DNA from 3 places in the Micromonospora sp. NPDC048909 genome. Region 3 is predicted to be linked to each of the others. Evidence: predicted binding sites of a transcription regulator. Region 3 holds the regulator's gene; each other region holds the start of a gene.
The links. The regulator HrcA, encoded in region 3, represses chaperone genes, less so after heat shock. The targets are predictions, from matches to a motif close to GGTTNGCACNCTCNNNNNGAGNGTGCNAACC.
Positions count from the first base shown of each region.

Region 1: a site for HrcA is predicted at 2,939-2,969, ahead of groES (co-chaperone GroES). Genes of this name have one in related genera too.
Region 2: a site for HrcA is predicted at 2,201-2,231, ahead of groL (chaperonin GroEL). Genes of this name have one in related genera too.

Region 1 covers NZ_JBEZFU010000003.1:98,892-103,870, forward strand. The annotation lists gene ybaK (Cys-tRNA(Pro) deacylase) at 54-533, opposite strand; gene AB0C04_RS09805 (methyltransferase domain-containing protein) at 544-1,740, opposite strand; gene AB0C04_RS09810 (DUF397 domain-containing protein) at 1,784-1,975, opposite strand; gene AB0C04_RS09815 (helix-turn-helix transcriptional regulator) at 1,966-2,766, opposite strand; gene groES (co-chaperone GroES) at 3,104-3,418, shown strand; gene groL (chaperonin GroEL) at 3,489-4,979, shown strand, end outside.
Region 2 covers NZ_JBEZFU010000006.1:280,966-285,944, forward strand. The annotation lists gene AB0C04_RS18925 (GNAT family N-acetyltransferase) at 1-244, opposite strand, end outside; gene AB0C04_RS18930 (cold-shock protein) at 470-673, shown strand; gene AB0C04_RS18935 (hypothetical protein) at 1,167-2,153, shown strand; gene groL (chaperonin GroEL) at 2,429-4,051, shown strand; gene AB0C04_RS18945 (hypothetical protein) at 4,135-4,380, opposite strand; gene AB0C04_RS18950 (GNAT family N-acetyltransferase) at 4,470-4,979, opposite strand, start outside.
Region 3 covers NZ_JBEZFU010000002.1:55,395-60,373, reverse strand. The annotation lists gene AB0C04_RS06470 (16S rRNA (uracil(1498)-N(3))-methyltransferase) at 1-471, opposite strand, end outside; gene dnaJ (molecular chaperone DnaJ) at 525-1,670, opposite strand; gene hrcA (heat-inducible transcriptional repressor HrcA) at 1,751-2,773, opposite strand; gene AB0C04_RS06455 (DUF4870 domain-containing protein) at 2,984-3,622, shown strand; gene hemW (radical SAM family heme chaperone HemW) at 3,660-4,883, opposite strand; gene AB0C04_RS06445 (enoyl-CoA hydratase-related protein) at 4,902-4,979, shown strand, end outside.

The DNA.
Region 1 (4,979 bases), on a different contig from region 3:
ACGAAGGGGCCGCACCACGCTCCACAGTGGAGATCGTTCGTGTGGCAGGAGAGTCAGCGGGCGGCGAGCGGGGCGGTCTGCGCGCCGGTCAACGTGACCAGGTCGGCCGGGGCGAGTTCGAGCTGGAGGCCGCGCCGACCGGCCGAGACGTAGATGGTCGGGAAGTCCAGCGCGGAGGCGTCCAGCACGGTGGGCAGCCGCTTGCGCTGCCCCAGCGGGCTGATCCCGCCCCGGACGTAGCCGGTGGTCCGCTCGGCGACCACCCGGTCGGCGAGCGCCGCCCGCTTGCCCCCGACGGCGGCGGCCAGCGCCTTGAGGTCGAGTTCCCCGGTGACCGGCACCACCGCCACGGTGAGCCCGCCGTCGACCTCGGTGACCAGCGACTTGAACACCCGCTCCGGCGGTACGCCGAGCGCCGCCGCGACCAGCGCGCCGTAGTTCGGAGCGTCCGGGCTCACGTCGTACGGATGGGTGCTGTGCGCGATCTTCCGCTTCGTCAGCAGTGCCGTCGCCGGCGTGCCCTGTCCCGCCACGGTCGACAACCTAGTCCCCGGCCGGCTGGCACACCAGCACGGTGGGCGCGCCGGCGACCCGGGTGAGCACCAGGCTGGCGGCCGCGGCACCGGACAGCCGCAGGTCCCGCCGGAGCTGTTCCGGGGTGAGCGCCGAGCCCCGCTTGAGGATCTCCACCCGGCCCACGCCGCGCTCGCGGAGCAGGGCGCGCAGCCGCTTCAGCGAGAACGGCAGCACGTCGGTGATCGCCAGGCAGCGGGTGAACGGGCTGCGCGCCGGGGTGTCCGCGTAGAGGTAGGCGATGGTCGGGTCGGCCAGGTTCGCGCCGAGCCGGTCGGCCAGTTCGGCGACGAGGTGGGCGCGGACGACGGCCCCGTCCGGGTCGTGCAGATATCCCCGGACCGGCCCGACGGCCGCCTCCTCGGCGCCCGAGCCGGTGAGCTGGTCGGCGTCGCCCGGGTGGGCCTCGCGCAGGACCGTGGCCCGGCGGGGGACCTCGGCCAGTCGGCCGCACCAGAGCGCCGCCTCGACCAGGTCGCCGTCGACGCTGACCCACTCGGCCTCGGCGCCGGCCGGGATGAGCCCGTGGTCGAGCCCGGGCGCCACCTTCACCACCGTCCGCGGCACCCGCTCGGCCAGCTCGGTCACGAAGTCCCACGGGGGTGAGTAGGCCTTCGGGTCGAAGATCCGCCGGCCGGTGCCGGTGGCGCGCCGCGCCGGGTCGCAGAAGACCGCGTCGACCCGGGAGACGTCGAAGGCGGTCGCGTCGCCGCACTCCACGCTGACCAGCTCGGTCAGCCCGGCCGCCTCGGCGTTCGCGGCGGCCATCGCGGCGGTCAGCGGGTCGGCCTCCACCGCGTACACCCGGATGCCGGCGCGGGCGGCGGCGAGCGCGTCCGCGCCCAGGCCGCTGCCCAGGTCGGCCAGCGTGCGTACGCCGGCCGCCCGCAGCCGCGCGGCGCGCCGGGCCGCGACCGGGCCGCGAGTCGCCTGCTCCAGCCCGGCCCGGGTGAGGAACATCCCGGCCGCCGCCGGACCGAACTTGCCGGCCGCCCGGCGGCGCAGCTCGGCCTGGGTCAGGGCCGCCGCGGCCAGCCCGGCCGGCACGCCGGCCGACCGCAGGGCGGACGCCGCGGCCAGCGGGTCGCCGCCGGCCACCCGGGTCGCGGCGTCGAGCGCGGCCGTCCCCTCGGCGGTACGCAGGGCGGCGAGCTGTTCCAGGTCCACGCGCACATTGTCCGGGCCGTGCCGGACGGGTCGGACGGTGGTGTCAGTGCGAGGTGGGGGTGGCGGCGACGAAGGCCCGCCAACTGGCCGGTGGAAAGGTGAGCGCCGGCCCGGCCGGGTCCTTGCTGTCGCGGACGGCGACCACGCCGGGCAGGTCGTCGGCGACCTCCACGCAGGCGCCGCCGTTGCTGTTGCTGCGAGAGGACTTGCGCCAGGTTGCGTGGGTCAGGTCCATGTCTGCACCACTTCCTCGATCAGCCGGGCGGACTGCCGGCATGGCAGCGCCTCGCCGGTCACAGTCTCCCAGCGCCGCTCCAGGGCGGCAACGTCGTTCGGGCTGTCCACGGTCTGCCCCCGGAGCTGGTTGTCCAGGTGGGCCAGCTCGGCGCCGCTGTCGAGCCGGGCCAGGATGAACGGGCCGTTGAGCCCGACGTGCCAGGGGGCTTCGGCCGGCACCACCCGGACCTGCACGTTCGGTGCGCTGCCGGCGGCGAGCAGGTGCTGGAGCTGCTCGTGCATGACCTTCCGGTCGCCGAGTTGCCGGCGCAGTGTCTGTTCCTCCAGCACCGCGACGAAGTGCGGGCGCGGGTCGCCGGTCAGCGTGGCCTGCCGGGCGAGCCGGGCCACCACCCGGGTCTCCACCTCCTCGGCGGTCAGCTCACCGCCCACGCCGAGCATCGCCCGCGCGTACCCCTCGGTCTGGAGCAGGCCGGGGATCACCGTGGGGTCGTACCAGCGCAGCGCCGCCGCCTCCCGCTCGTTCTCCTCCCACGGGCGGAACCAGGCGGGCGCGGCGTGGAAGCGGATCAGCTCCAACATGCCGACGAAGAGGCCACCGGTGTCCAAGGTTGAGTCGACGCGGGCGAGGTAGTCCGGCTTGACCGGGCTCTGCCCCGTCTCGACCGCGCTCACGTACGACGATGAGTAGTTGACCAGCTTGCCCAGCTCCTCCTGGCTGAGCCCCCGTGCCTGGCGTGCCCGGCGCAACTGTTCGTGCAGGAACGTCAGGGTCGGTATCCGGGACACTCGGCTCCCTTTCCTCGGCATCCGATGCGGGCTGTGCGGAGAGTAGGTAGCCGGTCACCGGGTGGCGAGACGTCTCCGGCGTGTTGCGTCAACCTGTGGCGGAGCTGTGGCGACACGAGGGGCGGTGCGTTGGCACTCTCCTTGACGGAGTGCTAGCCACGGAATAACCTGCGATTAGCACTCTCACCCCGAGGGTGCCAGCTTCCGGGCCACTCGGCCCGGGCGCTGAACGCCAGGCGGACCGGCACCCGCGACGACGGCCCCGCCCGGTGGCATGTGGCAGATGACGCTGGTCGGCTCAGGCCGGCCGGCACAGAAACCAGTACCCCAGGAGGGTATGCCCGTGACTACCGCGACCAAGGTTGCGATCAAGCCGCTCGAGGACCGCATCGTGGTCCAGGCGAACGAGGCTGAGACCACCACGGCGTCGGGCATCGTGATCCCCGACACCGCCAAGGAGAAGCCGCAGGAGGGCACCGTCCTCGCTGTGGGCCCGGGGCGCGTCGACGACAACGGCAACCGGGTTCCGGTTGACGTCAAGGTCGGCGACACCGTCCTCTACTCGAAGTACGGCGGCACCGAGGTCAAGTACGCCGGCGAGGAGTACCTGGTGCTCTCCGCCCGCGACGTCCTCGCGGTCATCGAGAAGTAAGCAACCGATCAGTGTCGTTGCCCCGGTCCGGCTCGCCGGGCCGGGGCAGCGGCGCTTCGAAGGGACATTCATGGCGAAGATCCTGAGCTTCTCGGACGACGCCCGGCACCAGCTGGAGCACGGTGTCAACGCCCTCGCGGACACGGTCAAGGTCACCCTCGGACCGCGCGGGCGCAACGTCGTCCTGGACAAGAAATTCGGTGCGCCGACGATCACCAACGATGGTGTGACCATCGCCAAGGAGATCGAGCTCACCAACCCCTACGAGAACCTCGGCGCGCAGCTGGTCAAGGAGGTGGCGACGAAGACCAACGACGTCGCCGGCGACGGGACCACCACCGCGACCGTGCTGGCCCAGGCGATGGTCCGTGAGGGCCTGCGCAACGTGACCGCCGGGGCCAACCCCGCCGGCCTCAAGCGGGGCATCGACGCGGCGGCCGCCAAGGTCTCCGAGGCGCTGCTCGGCCGGGCCGTCGAGGTCGCCGACAAGGAGTCGATCGCGCACGTGGCGACGATCTCCGCGCAGGATTCCACCATCGGTGAGCTGATCGCCGAGGCGATGGAGCGGGTCGGCCGCGACGGTGTCATCACCGTCGAGGAGGGCTCCACCCTCACCACCGAGCTGGACGTGACCGAGGGTCTCCAGTTCGACAAGGGCTTCATCTCGCCGAACTTCGTCACCGACGTGGAGGGGCAGGAGTCCGTCCTCGAGGACGCGTACATCCTGATCACCACGCAGAAGATCTCGGCGATCGAGGAGCTGCTGCCGCTGCTGGAGAAGGTCCTCCAGAACAGCAAGCCGCTGCTGATCATCGCCGAGGACGTGGAGGGCCAGGCGCTCTCCACCCTGGTGGTCAACTCGATCCGCAAGACCGTCAAGGTCTGCGCGGTCAAGGCCCCGGGCTTCGGCGATCGGCGCAAGGCGATGCTCCAGGACATCGCGATCTCCACCGGCGCCGAGCTGGTCGCCCCGGAGCTGGGCTACAAGCTCGACCAGGTCGGCCTGGAGGTGCTCGGCACCGCCCGGCGCATTGTGGTCGACAAGGAGAACACCACGATCGTCGACGGCGGCGGCCAGAGCGCCGACGTCGCCGACCGGGTGGCCCAGATCCGCAAGGAGATCGAGGCCTCCGACTCCGAGTGGGACCGGGAGAAGCTGGCCGAGCGGCTGGCGAAGCTCTCCGGCGGCATCGCGGTCATCAAGGCGGGCGCGGCGACCGAGGTCGAGATGAAGGAGCGCAAGCACCGCATCGAGGACGCCATCGCCGCGACCAAGGCCGCGGTCGAGGAGGGCACCGTCCCGGGTGGTGGCGCCGCCCTGGCGCAGATCCTGCCGGTGCTCGACGACGACCTCGGCTTCACCGGTGACGAGAAGGTCGGTGTCTCGATCGTGCGCAAGGCGCTGGTCGAGCCGCTGCGCTGGATCGCCCAGAACGCCGGCCACGACGGCTACGTGGTGGTGCAGAAGGTCGCCGGCAAGGAGTGGGGCAACGGCCTCGACGCCGCCGCCGGCGAGTACGTCGACCTGGTCAAGTCCGGCATCCTGGACCCGGTGAAGGTG
Region 2 (4,979 bases), on a different contig from region 3:
CGACCAGGCGGCCGCCCGGGTCGGCGATGAACTGCGCGGTCTCCGAGCCGGCCGACGTGTACGCGATCCGGGCGGCGTACTCGGCGTGCGGGCGGGCTGCCGCGTCGGCCACGGTCTCCAGGAAGGCCAGCGGCGCGTCGGCGAGCATCTCCAGCCGCAGGGCCCGCATCCGGGCGGCGTCCGCCGGTCGGACCCGGCGGATCTCCGCCTGCCGCGGGCTCGGTCGGGCCGGAGCGGTCATCATGACCGCATACCTACCACAATGATGGCGGCCGATGGCCGGACGGCCCGACATCGGGTGCGATATGTCCTGTTTTGTGGTCGTGCGCCGCCGTCACTCCTCGTGTAGCGTGCGATTTCGGTCACCTCTTCAGCGGCCGTCGCCGATCGCGGAAAAGGTGGTTGCCGCGCGCCCGGCCGTGCCCGGCGGCGCGGGTAGGCAACGTCGCGCAGAGTGAGGAAGTGCACCGTGGCACAGGGCACCGTGAAGTGGTTCAACTCCGAAAAGGGCTACGGCTTCATCGCCGTCGACGGCGGGCAGGACGTCTTCGTTCATTTCTCCGCGATCGAGATGGACGGCTACAAGGCGCTCGACGACGGCCAGCGGGTGGAGTTCGAGATCGCCCAGGGGCAGAAGGGCCCCCAGGCTGAGCGGGTGCGCGTCATCGCCTGAGCGGGCTCCGCCTGTCCGGACCATCGGCCGGTGCCGGCCGGGGCTGCGCCACGGGGCCCGACCCTGGAAGATCGTGAACCGTTCCAGCCGTCGCTGAGGAGGGTTCATGTCCGACCAGCCGCCCCCGGCCGCCCCACCCCCGGGCCAGCCCGACCCGTCCGGTCCGCATTCGGGCGGCGACAACCCGTCCCGTCCCGGCGAGCCCGACCCGGCCACGCCCGCACCGGGCGCTGACCCGCTCAGGCCCGTACCGGGCGCTGACCTGGCCACGCCCGCGCCCGGTGCTGACCCGGCCGTGCCCGGTCCCGCCGGAGCCCCGCCCACCGGCGCTCCAGGCGTCCAGCCCGGCTCGGACCCGACTGCGGCGTCCGGCTGGGGCCCGCCGCCGGGCTGGGATCCGGCCGTGCCCACCACCAGCGGCCCGCCGAGGGCCGGGTGGGATCCGAGCGCGACCGCGCCCGGCGGCCCCGCGCCGGCCGGCTGGGATCCGCGCGTGCCGCCTCCCTGGGAGCCGCCGCCGGGCGCGCCGCAGGGCTGGGTCCTCCCGCCCACCGGCGGCTACCCGCTCGGCGCCGGGCCGTACGGCGGGCAGCCCTGGTATCCGGGTCCACCGGCCGGCTGGTGCCCACCGGGCTTCGATCCGGCCGACCCGCTGGTCACCCCGCCCGGCGTCGGGCTGAGCGGCTGGTTCGACCGGTGCGTGGGGGCGGCGCGGCGCGGCTGGCGACTGCTGCTGCCCATCCTGCTGCTCACCCAGGTGCTGCCGGCCGCGGTGCTGTCGGTGCTCTCCCTCGGGCTGGACCCGACGGCGAAGTGGGAGACGTCCACCGTCGAGGACCCGGCCGCGCTGCCCGACACCTTCTTCACCGACCTGGCCACCATCTTCCTGGTGCTGGTCGGCGGCAGCCTGGTGATCGGGTTGGTGCAGGCCCTGGGCTGGGCCGCCGGGACGTGGGTGATCACCCGGCAGGCGGCCGGCGAGCCGGTCAACCTGGCCGACGCGCTGCGCTACGGCCTGCGCCGGGCGCTCGGGCTCTGGGGCTGGACGCTGCTGATCAGCGTGATCGTCGGCCTGGGCGTCTGCTTCTGCATCCTGCCCGGCATCTACCTCGCCTTCGCGCTGAGCATGGCCGGGCCGGTCTACCTCTTCGAGCGGCACAACCCGATCGGCCGGTCGTTCCGGATGTTCCACGACCGGTTGGGGCTGTTGCTGGGGCGGGTGGCCCTGGTCGTCGCCGTGGTGATCGTCTGCACCGTGGTCGCCAGTGTGATCGAGGGGGTCGGCACCGCCCCGTTCGGCACCGATCCGCTCGCCGCGCCGGGGTCCGCGATCGGCGTGGTGGCGGTGATCGCCGTCACCGCGGTGCTGGCCCTCCCCGCCCACCTGGTGCAGCTGGTGGGGCTGTTGGTGACGTATGCCGAGCAGCGGGTCCATGAGCGGCCGGTGAACAGCGCCGGACTGGCCGCGGAGCTCGGCTGACCGTGGCGTTCGTGCTTGCACTCGGCATGGGAGAGTGCTAAACAAGTCATTGGCACTCGCGTACTGTGAGTGCCAAAGGTCGGGGCGGTGGGGCCATGGCCACGCCGGCGGGACAAGCCGCCGGTGGGGCACGTGGCCGGTCGTCGCGGGCTATCCGGCCCGGCCGAGGAGAGCCGTCGTCACCACGACGACGGCGCCCCAAGGTGCGTACACCAGGCGGCCCATCCGGGACACACACTCGGGTGGCCCGTGAGTGTCCAGGAGGACAACGCCGTATGGCCAAGATGATCGCGTTCGACGAAGAGGCGCGCCGCGGCCTCGAGCGGGGCATGAACCAGCTCGCCGACGCCGTAAAGGTGACCCTCGGCCCCAGGGGCCGCAACGTCGTGCTCGAGAAGAAGTGGGGTGCCCCCACCATCACCAACGATGGTGTGAGCATCGCCAAGGAGATCGAGCTCGAGGACCCGTACGAGAAGATCGGCGCTGAGCTGGTCAAGGAGGTCGCCAAGAAGACCGACGACGTGGCCGGTGACGGCACGACGACGGCGACCGTCCTGGCCCAGGCCCTGGTTCGTGAGGGCCTGCGCAACGTGGCCGCCGGCGCCAACCCGATGGCCCTGAAGCGGGGCATCGAGGCCGCCGTGGCCAGCGTCTCGGAGGAGCTGCTGAAGCTCGCCAAGGACGTGGAGACCAAGGAGCAGATCGCTTCCACCGCCTCCATCTCGGCCGGTGACACCAGCGTCGGCGAGATCATCGCCGAGGCGATGGACAAGGTCGGCAAGGAAGGCGTCATCACCGTCGAGGAGAGCAACACCTTCGGCCTGGAGCTTGAGCTCACCGAGGGTATGCGCTTCGACAAGGGCTACATCTCCGCGTACTTCATGACCGACCCGGAGCGTATGGAGGCCGTCTTCGACGACCCGTACATCCTGATCGTCAACAGCAAGATCTCGTCGGTGAAGGACCTGCTTCCGATCCTGGAGAAGGTCATGCAGTCGGGCAAGCCGCTGCTGATCATCGCCGAGGACCTGGAGGGCGAGGCCCTGGCCACCCTGGTGGTCAACAAGGTCCGTGGCACCTTCAAGTCGGTCGCCGTCAAGGCGCCCGGCTTCGGTGACCGCCGCAAGGCCATGCTCACCGACATCGCCATCCTCACCGGTGGTCAGGTCATCAGCGAGGAGGTCGGCCTCAAGCTCGACGCGGCCGACGTCGACATGCTGGGCCACGCCCGCAAGGTCGTGGTGACCAAGGACGAGACCACCATCGTCGACGGTGCCGGTGACGCCGAGCAGATCCAGGGCCGGGTGAACCAGATCCGGGCCGAGATCGACAAGAGCGACTCCGACTACGACCGGGAGAAGCTGCAGGAGCGTCTGGCCAAGCTGGCCGGCGGTGTTGCGGTGATCAAGGTCGGCGCGGCCACCGAGGTCGAGCTGAAGGAGCGCAAGCACCGCATCGAGGACGCCGTTCGCAACGCGAAGGCCGCCGTCGAGGAGGGCATCGTCCCGGGTGGTGGCGTCGCGCTGGTGCAGGCCGGCAAGACCGCCTTCGACAAGCTGGACCTGACCGGTGACGAGGCGACCGGCGCGCAGATCGTCAAGATCGCGCTGGACGCCCCGCTGCGGCAGATCGCCGTCAACGCCGGCCTCGAGGGCGGCGTGGTCGTCGAGCGCGTGCGCAACCTGGAGGCGGGCCACGGCCTCAACGCCGCCAACGGCGAGTACGTGGACCTGCTGGCCGCGGGCATCATCGACCCGGCCAAGGTGACCCGCTCGGCGCTGCAGAACGCGTCGTCGATCGCGGCGCTCTTCCTCACCACCGAGGCCGTCGTGGCGGACAAGCCGGAGAAGACCCCGGCCGCCCCGGCTGGTCCGGGTGGCGGGGACATGGACTTCTGAGTCCAGTTCCGACCGGAAACGGGGCGGGCCGCGTCAGCGGTCCGCCCCGTTTCGTCGTCAGGTGGTCAGGTCGGCAGGCGCGGTCAGGTCGGCAGCGGGCGTTGGTTGCGCCGCTTGTGCGTCCGGTCGTACGGCGCGCGGAGCTGGATCGGCGCGTCCACCATCTCGACCGGCTCCTCGGTTGCGGGATCGTCGGCGACGCTCATCTCGGCCAGTTGTTCGGCGTCCCCGTAGTCGAGCCGGTCGATCGGCAGATGGCCGGGCAGATCGCCGACCGGGGTCCAGGTGACGGGTGCGACGTCCTCGGTGTGTTCGTCGTCCGTGGTCATTGCTGCCTCCTCTACCGAAACGGTAGGGGGCGTCGATCACGGACGAGGGCGAATGGCACTATACGGGTCTATATCCCATTCGCCCCGGATCAATTCTCGATCGTCCGCCGGTACAGGAAGAAGACCCGCTCGATCCGCGCACCCGAGCTGCCCGAGTAGAACGGCACCGGCCCCACCCAGCCGATCTGGGCCGATTCCAGCCCCATGTCGTGCTGGTCCCGCAGACAGCGCCGCAGCAGAACCCCGCCGATCCCCGAGCCCTCGGCCGCCGGGGCGGTGCCCATCGGCCCGAACCAGCTCGGCCGGGACGACCCGTACGCCGCGAAGCCGATCACCTCGCCGTCGCGTTCCGCCAGGTGGCAGCCCGCCCCCGGCCGGCCCACCGATCCGGCCAGCTCGCCGTCCCAGGCCCCGCCGAAGGTGGACCGGGCGAACGCGGCCAGCGCCGGCAGGTCCGCCGGCTCCGCGCGGCGCACCGTCACCCCCTGGCCGGCCAACCGTCGCTCCGCGGCCTGCGTCGAGCGCAGCGCCGGCGACTCGTCGTACGACAGGTCGGCGGTCATGTTCCAGGCGGTCCGGTCCTGCTGGTAGCCCAGCGC
Region 3 (4,979 bases):
GGCGGTCGATTCGTCCGGCGCGCCGGCCACCACCGGAAGCCAGGGCCGGCGGGCCTGCTTGGCGGCCTCGCGGGAGGTCGCGACCCACTTCTCCCGGGCCCGTATCCCCCGGTCGCCGCGCCACTGGGCCACCGAGCGGGACGCCGCCCAGGGCACGATCTCGTCCACCCCGACCTCGGTCATCGCCTGCACGGCCAGCTCGCCCCGGTCGCCCTTGGCGATGCCCTGCACCACCACCAGCCGTGGAACGGCCGCGTCGGCGTACCCCCGGGAGGTGACGTCGAGTTCCAGGCTGCCCCGGCCGACGGCGGTGACCACGGCGGTTGCCGTGCCACCCCGGCCGTCGGCGAGCAGCAGCTCCTCGCCCACCCGCAGCCGTTGCACGGTGGCCGCGTGGTGCCCCTCGGGCCCGCCGAGGGTCAGCGAGTCGGCGGCGGGCAGCGGATCGACCAGGAAGAGCGGCGCGGACACGATCAACAGGCTAGCCGCCCCGGAGCGGCCGGGGCGGCTGACCCGGCTACGACTCAGGCGTGGCCGTTGAACGCGTCCCGCATCCGGGAGAAGAAGCCGCCCTGCTTGGTCAGCTCGGCGACCTCCTCGCCCCGGGTCTTGGCGAAGTCGCGCAGCATCTTCTCCTGGTCGGCGTCGAGCTTGGTGGGGGTACGCACGTCGAGGTGCACGTAGAGATCACCCCGGCCGGTGCCGCGCAGGTGTGGCACCCCGCGGGCGCGCAGCCGCAGCGTGCTGCCCGGCTGGGTGCCGGACTTGACGTCGACGGTCTCCTCGCTGTCCAGCGTCTTGATGGTCAGCCGGGTGCCGAGCGCCGCCGCCGTCATCGGCACGGTGACCCGGCAGTGCAGGTCGTCGCCCTTGCGCGAGTAGACGTCGTGCGGCCGCTCGTGGATCTCGACGTAGAGATCGCCGGCGGTGCCGCCGCCCGGGCCGACCTCGCCCTGCTGGGCCAGCCGGATCCGCATGCCGTCCTCGACCCCGGCCGGGATCTTGACGGTCAGCGAGCGGCGGGTGCGCACCCGCCCGTCGCCGGCGCAGGTCGGGCAGGGGTGCGGGATCGTGGTGCCGTAGCCCTGGCAGACGGTGCACGGCCGGGCGGAGACCACCTGGCCGAGGAAGGTGCGCTGCACGGACTGCACCTCGCCGCGACCACCGCAGGCCTCACAGGTGGCCAGGTGGGTGCCGGCGGCGGTGCCGGCGCCGGAGCAGGTGGTGCAGAGCACGGCCGTGTCGACGGTGATCGGCGCCTCGACGCCGAACGCGGTCTCGTGCAGGTCGAGCTCCAGCCGCAGGATCGCGTCGGCGCCCGGCCGGGTGCGCGGCCGCGGCCCGCGGGCGCCGCCCGCGGCCCCGCCGAAGAACGCGTCCATGATGTCCTGGAACCCGACGAACGGGCCGGCCCCGCCGGGGCCACCCGGGCCGCCGGCGCCCCCGCCGCCCGGGGCGAGCGGGTCACCGCCCAGGTCGACGATCTGCCGTTTCCGGTCGTCCGAGAGGACCTCGTACGCGGCGTTGATGTCCTTGAACTTCTCCTGAGCCTCCGGATCCGGATTGACGTCCGGGTGGAACTGGCGCGCCAGCTTGCGGTAGGCGCGCTTGATCTCGTCGTCGGAGGCTTCCCGGCTCACACCGAGAATGCCGTAGTAGTCCCTGGCCACTGCGTTCCGTGTCCTCATGTTCGTCTCGCGTTGCGTTGCGCCGGTCGGCGGCCGGAGCCGGCCGTCGGCGCCCTGACTGGTCAGTTCTGGGCCAGCAGCTCGCCCACGTAGCGTGCCACGGCGCGCACCGTGGCGATGGTCCCGGGGTAGTCCATCCGGGTGGGCCCCAGCACCCCCAGACCGCCCACGATGGTGGCGCCCGGGCCGTAGCCGGTGCTGACCACCGAGGCGGCGCGGAGGTTGTCGAACTCGTTCTCGTCGCCGATCAGCACCCGGGTCGTGCTCGGCTCCGTCTCACCGATGAGCTTGAGCAGCACGACCTCCTCCTCCAGCGCCTCGAGGATCGGCCGCAGCGAGCCCTGGAAGTCGAGCAGGCCACCCCGGGTCAGGTTGGCGGTGCCGGCCAGCGCGAGCCGCTCCTCGTGCCGCTCGACCAGCGTCTCCAGCAGCACGGTGGAGAGGGTGGTCATCGCCGGGCGCAGCTCGGTCGGCACCTCGTCGACCAGCGCCTGCACCAGCGGCGGTGTGTCGGAGAGCCGGGTGCCGGCCAGCTTCTCGTTGACCAACCGGCGCAGATCGGTGACGTCGTCGGCGGGGATCGGCGCGGGCATCTCCACCAGCCGCTGCTCGACCCGCCCGGTGTCGGCGATCATGACCAGCATCAGCCGGGTGGTGGAGATCGGCACCAGTTCCAGGTGCCGGACCGACGACCGGGCCAGGCTCGGGTACTGCACGACGGCGACCTGCCGGGTCAGCTGGGCCAGCAGCCGGACCGTGCGGTGCACCACGTCGTCGAGGTCGACCGCGCCGACCAGGAAGCGCTCGATCGCCCGGCGCTCGGCCGGGCTGAGCGGCTTGACCCGGGACAGCCGGTCGACGAAGAGCCGGTAGCCGCGGTCGGTGGGCACCCGGCCGGCGCTGGTGTGCGGCTGCCGGATGTAGCCCTCTTCCTCGAGCACGGCCATGTCGTTGCGGACCGTCGCGGGCGAGACCCCGAGCTGGTGTCGCTCGACCAGCGCGCGGCTGCCGACCGGCTCCTGCGTGGCGACGTAGTCCTCGACGATGGCGCGGAGCACGGCGAGCTTGCGGTCGTCGAGACCCATTCCCCCCACCTCCTACGCCCCTCGGCCGGCGGCACTGGGCACCGCCGGCGGCTCTCCTGGCACTCGACTGTAGCGAGTGCCAGTCTACGTCGGCAGGCCCGCCAGCGCGATGATCAACGACGGACCGCGGGTGCGGCCCTGCCCACGTCCCGCCGATCCGGACGGCGACGCTCTGGTGCGGCGTTGCCGGCTGCCCCTACCGTGACGTTCATGACTGAACCACCTCGCCCTCCCGGCGCCGGGGAACCCGGCGGCAACCCGCCGGAGCCGAACCCGCCGTACGCAGCTCCGGGCCCGTCCGCAGCGGACGAGCCGCCCACCGCACCACTGTCCGGGGCCCCGGGCCCGGGCGGCTATCCCCCGCCCGGTGGCTATCCGCCACCCGGCGGTGACCTGCCACCATCAGGCGGCTACCCACCCCCAGGTGGGCCCCCGGGCGGCTACCCGCCGCCGGGCGTCGGCTATCCGACCGGCGGGGCCTACGGTGCTCCCGGCGGCGGGTTCGCCAACAACGAGGACAAGACCTGGACGCTCGTCGCGCACTTCGGCGGGGCGGCCGGGATGTTCCTCAGCGGTGGCGTGCTCGGCTGGATCGCCCCGCTGGTGGCGATGCTGGCCCGGGGCAACCAGTCCCCGACGGTCCGGGCGCACGCCGTGGCGGCGCTCAACTTCCAGCTGATCTGGTCGATCGTCGGCCTGATCGGCTGGGTGCTCTCCTGCATCCTCATCGGCTTCATCGGCGTCGCCGCGGCGGTCATCCTCGGCACGGTCTTCGGCATCCTCGCCGGGATCAAGGCCAACGAGGGCCAGTTCTACCGCTACCCGATGTCGGCGAGCTTCATCAAGTGATCCCGGCCGGCCGCTCCCCCGGCCGGTCGGGCACCGCTCATGGCAGCAGGTCGCGGACGACGGCGTCGGCCAGCAGCCGGCCCCGCAGGGTGAGCACGGCCCGACCGGCCGCGTACGGTCCGGCGTCCAGCAGGCCGTCGGCCAGCGCCCGCGCGGCGGCGGCCCGGCCGGCGGTGTCCAGCACCTCCAGCGGCAGCCCGGAGGCGAGCCGTAGCCGCAGCATGACGTCCTCCATGTGCGCCTCGTCGGAGGTGAGCACCTCCCGGGCCAGGCCGGGGGACGTCCCGGCGGCGAGCCGCTGGGCGTACGCCGTGGGGTGCTTCACGTTCCACCAGCGCACTCCGCCGACGTGGCTGTGCGCCCCCGGCCCGAGCCCCCACCAGTCGGCGCCGGCCCAGTAGAGCAGGTTGTGCCGGCACCGGGCGGCCGGCGTCCGGGCCCAGTTGGAGACCTCGTACCAGGAGAAGCCGGCCGCGCCGAGCGCCGCCTCCGCCGCCAGGTAACGGTCGGCCGCCACGTCGTCGCTGGGGTACGGCAGCTCGCCACGGCGCATCCGGGCGGCCAGCCGGGTGCCGTCCTCCACGATCAGGGCATACGCGCTGACGTGGTCGACGCCGGCGGCGACCACCTGCTCCAGCGAGCGGGCGAAGTCCTCGGCGCTCTCCCCCGGCGTGCCGTAGATCAGGTCCAGGTTGACATGGTCGAACCCGGCGTCGCGCGCCTCCAGGGCGGCGGCGGTGGCCCGACCCGCGCTGTGCTTGCGGTCCAGGATCGCCAGCACCCCCGGCGCGGCGGACTGCATGCCCAGCGAGATCCGGGTGTAGCCCGCCGCCCGCAGCGTCTTGAGCGACTCGGGCGTGACCGACTCCGGGTTGGCCTCGGTGGTCACCTCGACGTCGGCGGCCAGCCCCCAGGTGCGGTCGATCGCGTCGAGGATCCGGGCCAGGTCGTCGGCGGGGAGCAGGGTCGGGGTGCCGCCGCCGACGAAGACGGTGTCCACCCGCTTCGGCGGGGCGTCGCCGAGCACCCGCGCGGCGAGCCGCAGCTCGGCGAGCACGGAGTCGGCGTACTCCTCCCGGCTCGCCCCACCGCCCAGCTCGCCGGCGGTGTAGGTGTTGAAGTCGCAGTAGCCGCAGCGGCTGGCGCAGAAGGGCACGTGCACGTACACGCCGAAACCCCGCGCGCCGACGTCGGCGGTCGCGGCGGTGGGTAGCGATCCGTCGACGGGGACGGTCTCGCCTTCTGGAAGCACGCCGGGCATGAGCACTAGTGTGCCCGCATGACCTCTCCCGACGCGCTGGTGCGGGTCGCCACGGCTCGCGGGGTGACCACCCTCACCCTGGACAGCCCGCACAAC